2 regions of the Vibrio sp. 1978 genome follow, and region 1 is predicted to be linked to the other one. Evidence: predicted binding sites of a transcription regulator. Region 1 holds the regulator's gene; the other holds the start of a gene.
The links. Region 1 encodes PurR, which represses purine synthesis genes. Its sites were predicted from a motif close to TNANGNAAACGTTTNCNTNA; they were not measured.

Region 1 (3,457 bases):
TTCCACTTTAAGCAGCTCACATACAATGTGTGCTTCTGCTGGGTTTTTAGCGATAAATATTTTCATCAATACACCCACTTCACCAATTACGAGTTTTGCTGACTTGGTGTCGGCCTTACTTTATTCATAACCCATTTAGTGATGATTGGAAATAGTCCCAATAGCGCAAAAGACGCTAATACTGCGGGTGAAACAATGCCCGATAGGCTTTCAATTGTTGCTAATTGAGTACCTGCATTCAGATATACGGCTGTGCCTGGCAGCATACCTATTTGGCTAGTGAGATAAAATCTACCTATAGACATCGGTGTTAAGCCCATCAGTAAGTTGATTAGAAAGAAAGGGAATACAGGGATTAGACGCAAGGAAAATAGATAAAAAGCTCCGTCTTTTTCAACACCTTGATTAATTGCGTTGAGTTTATTTCCGAATTTGTTTTGTACCCAGTCACGCAATAAGTATCGGCTGCTCAAGAAGGCCAGTGTTGCCCCCATAGTGCTAGCGAAAGAAACAAGTAGCAAGCTTGTCCAAAAACCAAATAAGGCTGCACCAAGTAAGGTGACTACTGCCGCTCCTGGGATAGAAAAAGCGGTAATTGCAATGTAGGTAAAAAAGTAAATCGCAGCCGAGAATACAAAATTCTGATCGATGTATGTAGTTAGTGCTTCTTGTTGGGCTTTTGCATTCTCTAAGGTTAAATACTGGCCAAAGTTAATACCTAAAAAGACGATAGCCGCTAGTAGGATGAGACCTAATATCAGTTTCTTATTCATAATTTTGATTCCAATTTGGGATATATGTAATAAGACAGTAGGAAAACCGAAAAAATTTCACAAAAAAACCGCAGATTAGACTGCGGTTTTACAAGATAGTTTTTAGGCCGACTTTTATTGGAGGCCGTTCATCAACTCATCTCGGCGAGCTTGAGGTACCACACTCCAATGAGTGCCGTTGATAGCACCTTCTAGTGCCCATAGCAACTCAATGTTGACGGTTGCAGAGTGCGTATCTCTTATCGCTTTATAGGCGTTAAGCGCACCTTCCTCTTCAAGCTTCTCTACGGATTCGATGCCGGCTTTTTTTAGCATGCGCTCGGTAGCCAGTCGTAAGTTAGGCAAATCTTTCAAACGGTTAGGCTTTGTACTTGCTTGCTGTTCTTTCTCAAGCTTTGCCTTTTTCAATGATTGATTCGCTACTTCGATTAAGCGTTCGCTTGATTCCCATAAATCGCTGGAAATAGCGTAGTACTTTGTAACGACTGGGAAGCCACGTTTTTTATAAACGTAAGGCTTTAGCCCTTGTTTCTCGAAGTCAGATGAAGTTTTTTGGTCTGCTCTGATATGAAGCTGATTGTTTACCACTAGTGCAAACATTGTTTCATCAGCGAATAGTCCGAAGCCACCAAACATTGAGCGCGACTTGATATTACCAAGTGCCTCAAATAGCTTCATAGAGTCTTTGAGTATCGGTTTATCCATGTTTTGTTATCTCGGTGTAATTAATATTACGCCACCAAAAGTCAGGTCCGAGAGAGTAGCAAACATGCGTAAAAACAATGTCATTACAGAGTAAAGTCATTGCTTACACACTTGCCATCGGTAACCCCGCTACCTTCCATATCGTAATATGGTTCAGGCCGGAGGCTTTGCGTCCCACTCTTTCGAATGGTTTGCCCTGTGCGTGACACAATGAGCATACTTCTTATATTGAATTAACATCACGGTTTAGCGTTAAAAATGTGATTTTGGTTCAATAAAAATGATAGATTGAATGCTCTATTTTGCATATGGAAAGGTGCAAATTGGCCTTTGAAAAGGAGTTCTTAATATATATTACATTTATATAAAACAGGGAGTTAACGTTAGTCAATTGTTATTAGAGCGGTGTGAAGTATTAGAGAATGCTTAATTTTTCCAAAAAAATAAGCGCCCCTGTAGAGCGCTTATTTAACACGGTTAAATACAGTAAAATTTAGTTCATTTTTTTCACAGTATTTCGAATTACAAGCTCAGGTTGCATTTCGAAAATTCGTTTTTCGTGTTCTTTATCTTTGATACGCTCAAGTAGAATTTCGAATGCATTTTTACCAACACGACGTTTAGGTTGGTGGATAGTCGTTAGCGGTGGAGAGAAGTATTCTGCAAGCTCGATGTTGTCGTAGCCGATCACTGAAATATCTTCAGGAATTTTGATCCCGTTTTGTTGCAAGCGGCTCATTAGGCCTAGAGCCATTGTGTCGTTAAAACAGAATACCGCCGTCGGGCGCTTGTCCATTGCGGTAATTTTATCTGCAACTAATACGGCCGTATCACATTCAAAGTTACCTTCAAGGATCCAGTCTTCATTTACAGCTAGGTTCGCTTCGCTCATTGCGCGACGGAAACCTGCAATGCGCTCTTGGCAAGCAAGCTTTTCAAAATGACCGCTTAGACAAGCGATATCCGTATGGCCATTGTCAATCAGATGTTTGGTTGCAATGTAGCCACCTTCTTCTGAGTTATCCATGATCTTGTCTGCTTGTGAGCTCTCTGGGCCCCAATCCATGACCACTTTAGGAATGTCCGCATGACGGTCAAGCATCTCTTTTAGTTCTTCGGTTAAGTCAGAACACATCACTAGGATGCCATCAACGCGCTTTTCAGCCAGCATACGAATGTAATCGCGTTGTTTTTCGTAAATCCCGCCTGTGTTACATAAAATCAGAGTATAGCCTTGGCGGTAACAGTAGCTCTCAACGCCATCAATCACTTCTGAGAAAAATAGGTTAGTTGATTGAGTTACTAACATGCCAATCGTACGAGTTGAGTTGCATTTTAGGCTGCGTGCAACGGCACTTGGCGCGTAATTCAGCTCGTCAACGGCTTTCATTACTTTTTCTTGCGTTGCTTCTGCAACGAAACGCGTTTTATTGATAACGTGCGAAACTGTCGTAGTGGAAACGCCGGCTAAGCGAGCAACGTCTTTTATCGTGGCCATAAATGGTGTCCTGTATCGAGCTACTGAAATATGTCGTATTGGATGTACCTGATGCTCTAATGGTTTCACACCTAGCAATCTAAAATTGGCGCTAAGTGTCTCGGCAGCGGTTGATCCAAGTGCGACAAAAGGGTGCGTAGCAGCATCGGTCGATGAATTTTATCTTTTTTCTATCTGATGAGAAATTGCCATCAACCTGTTAAGAAAACACAAAAACCGCTATATTTCAGCGGTTTACATATAAATCATATTTAATCGTTTGCGCTCACATTTTAGCCCTATGTGGACTGACTAGCAATGTTTTCAGCAAGAGATTTGTGTATTTGAAGTCACATTTTGACTGCTAAATAACCAAGCGTCTTTGCGCTAAGTTAAGGCAAACGAATATTATACCCAAGTTACTTACAATTGGTCACTTTCAGGCATACAGGAAGCCCGATAGGCAGGCTCCCTAAAAATAGGCGGCAATTATTCACCAAGA
Region 2 (3,457 bases), on a different contig from region 1:
TGCGGTTTACTGGCTCAGCATACTGGATTGACATATCCCAAGGCTGCTCGATCCAAGTGTCTTGAGCAATATCTACAACGTAATCATCCAGCAGCTCTTTGCCTGATGGTTTCGCACACACAGCGATCATTTTCGCTTTTGGATACATCTCACGTAGTTTGCGCGCTGTATCACCACTGTCTACTAGGTCTTCAACGATTAGGTAACCTTCGCCATCACCTTCAGGTGCTTTTAGTACCGTCATATCGCGCTGATGATCATGGTCGTAGCTTGAAATACAGATTGTATCAACGTAACGAATACCCAGTTCACGAGCCAAAATAGCGCCAGGAACCAAACCGCCGCGGCTTACCGCCCAAATTCCTTTCCATTGCTCAGCTGGCATTTGTTTCTCAGCCAGTTCACGGCAGTAAGTCTGCATTGCATCCCAAGTGATAATGAATTTTTTACTCATTGTAATAACCTAATAATTTGAAAATATGCATCCTCAAAATCTAGCGAAGTCACTCAAAAGCGGAATGCTCACTAACTTCTCCAAAATGTTTGGAGACGAGGATTTCAAGCTGCGCAAACGATTATTCTACCGAAACACACCGCTAATACCAACGGTGATATCAAAATTCTCTGCCTATTCCGCAGAAAAACCGTCTTCTGTGAACAACGTAAAAAAAGAAAAAGCCAGCGTGAATAAATCCACACTGGCTTTTTGCTCGAGAAATTAACCGACGAGGTATTTAACGATGAAGATGGCTGACATCACCCATACACTCATCGACACTTCACGGCCCTTACCGCTGAATAACTTGATCGCCGCGTATGCGATAAAGCCTAACGTGATACCTTCTGCAATCGAGAATGTTAGCGGCATAACTAAACAAGTCACAACAACTGGGGACGCTTCAGTTAGGTCACGCCAATCAATGCTTACTAGCCCAGACAGCATCAAGATCGCCACATAGAATAGCGCACCTGACGTTGCATAAGCAGGGATCATACCCGCAAGTGGTGAGAACAATAGAGCAAGTAGGAAGAGTACACCAACAACCACGGCTGTTAGACCAGTACGCCCACCCGCAGCCACACCAGAAACGCTTTCAATATAAGATGTCGTGTTGGAGGTACCAAGTAATGCACCTACTGACGTTGCTGTTGAGTCTGCAAGTAACGCTTTGTTTAAACGAGGGATGTTGCCATTCTCATCAGTTAGACCTGCTTTTTGAGAAACGCCAACGAGCGTACCTGCGGTGTCAAATAAATCGACAAATAGGAAAGCAAATACGACGGAAATCATGCCTACTTCAAACAAACCAGAGAAATCCAGTTGCATGAAAGTTGGCGCAATGCTTGGTGGCGTTGACATAATACCGCCCCACTGCACATCACCAAATAGAAGACCGAGCGCTGTAACGCCAAGAATGGCGATCATCACCGCACCTTTCACACCACGGTGAACCAGTGCAATCGTAAGAAAGAAGCCAATCGCGGCCAATACAGATGGCAATGATGTGATCTCTCCCATAGAAACTAATGTCGCTGGGTTATCAACGACGATACCTGCATTTTTTAATGCGATAAACGCTAAGAAAAGACCAATACCAGCTGAAATACCTGTTCGTAGAGAATGCGGGATCGAGTTAATAATCCACTCACGGATCTTAAATACGCTTAAAAGAATGAACAGAAGGCCAGAAACAAATACAGCCGCTAACGCAACTTGCCACGTATAACCCATTCCCAATACAACAGAGTAAGTGAAAAATGCGTTCAGGCCCATTCCTGGTGCCTGTGCGATTGGGTAATTCGCAACAAATCCCATAATAAAACAGCCGATTGCGGCAGCAAGACAAGTCGCGACAAAAATGGCACCACGGTCCATACCGGTATCCGACAGGATCGCTGGGTTTACAAAAATAATGTAAGCCATAGTTAGGAAGGTCGTAACACCTGCAATGATCTCAGTACGCACATTTGTGCCATTTTCACTGAGTTTAAAAAGCCTCTCGAGCATGATCGAATCCTGTAAAGGTAAAAAAGTAAACGGTTGCGTAATCGATTGGCAGGAATTATAAAGTTATCAAATAGCAAATTCTAGATAGAATCTTCACTCTAATGCGTTTTTTTTCTTTGGATATGAAACACATTCTCTAACCTATCAAAGTAGGCAAAGGAATATATTCTTACAAAACAATAGGTAACCTAGATAACACAGTTCCCTAAAAGAGAATAAAAACTGAGCAATGTACTAAACTTTCAGATGAAAAAGACCCATTTTTAACATGGTATCTAACAGATTTGATGGAAAAGTCGATAAAACCGAAGAATGGGGAATAGAAGAAGGCTTTGATCGCAATAAGTGAGTCAGGAAGAGAAAATAGAGATAAAAAAACGCCACCCAATTTGGGTGGCGGTGAATCATGTCAGCACTATCACTGAAAAAAAATTCCAATTTATAGGGGTGAACAAACTGTTCGAGTCACATGCGTTGACTTCACTTAGTAGCCAAAGCTTGTTGGGTATACAAAGTTACCGGTGTAAACAGACTTGCTATTCCAGAACATTGTACTTGGTAAACCTTTCATAACTATCACCTTTTAAATCAATTAAACATTCGTTGATTTCTCGGTTCCTTGGAGGCGATAAAACGGACTCATCCTTTGAGCATTTCATTCTTCTCTCAGAAGCTGGTTACAAATATACCACCAAGAAATTTAATTACAAGCATTTTAGTGATTGGAATCACAAAAAATACATAAATTGACCTTTATTAAAGTTTATATGTAATTAAATTACAATTTTATGAATTAAAAAATAAAGCCACTTTCAGAATGTATGATAGAGAACACATAGTGCTTGTTATTGTATTCACAAACTGTGACAGTTCTGAGAGAAATCCTTGTGATCGCGACTACTCGTACTCCTTATCTGGTGGTATGCTAACGGCAATTTGAAGGCCAAATCGTCTAGCATTTAATGCTACCTTGACAACATTTTTACGGTATATATTTGGCAAAGCACATCAAAAGGAGTCCTCCGTGTCTGAGTTCCATTCTGAGATCAGTACCTTATCACCTGCTCCACTTTGGCAGTTTTTCGATAAGATTTGTTCTATCCCTCATCCATCGAAACATGAAGAAGCATTAGCACAGTACATTATCAACTGGGCAACAGAGCAAGGCTTTGACGTTCGCCGTGATCCAACCGGTAACGTGTTCATCAAAAAGCCCGCGACACCAGGAATGGAAAATAAGAAGGCTGTTGTACTTCAAGCACACATCGACATGGTGCCGCAGAAAAACGAAGACACTGAACACGACTTCACCAAAGATCCAATCCAACCTTACATCGATGGCGAATGGGTAACTGCGAAAGGCACGACGCTTGGTGCAGATAACGGTATTGGTATGGCTTCTTGCCTTGCTGTATTGGCATCTAAAGATATTAAGCACGGTCCACTCGA

Region 2: R8N49_RS18840 (NCS2 family permease) is a predicted target of PurR. The motif match lies at 2,030-2,049, and genes of this name have one in related genera.

What each region holds. Positions count from the first base shown of each region.
Region 1 covers NZ_JAWPOP010000003.1:320,662-324,118, reverse strand. Annotated here, with positions in the region: gene R8N49_RS05225 (DUF2007 domain-containing protein) at 1-66, opposite strand, end outside; gene R8N49_RS05220 (TVP38/TMEM64 family protein) at 87-773, opposite strand; gene R8N49_RS05215 (TfoX/Sxy family DNA transformation protein) at 888-1,478, opposite strand; cyclic di-GMP riboswitch class I at 1,595-1,684, opposite strand; gene purR (HTH-type transcriptional repressor PurR) at 1,972-2,976, opposite strand; gene torD (molecular chaperone TorD) at 3,445-3,457, opposite strand, start outside.
Region 2 covers NZ_JAWPOP010000022.1:63,969-67,425, forward strand. Annotated here, with positions in the region: gene tet(34) (oxytetracycline resistance phosphoribosyltransferase domain-containing protein Tet(34)) at 1-454, opposite strand, end outside; gene R8N49_RS18840 (NCS2 family permease) at 719-2,008, opposite strand; gene R8N49_RS18845 (aminoacyl-histidine dipeptidase) at 3,033-3,457, shown strand, end outside.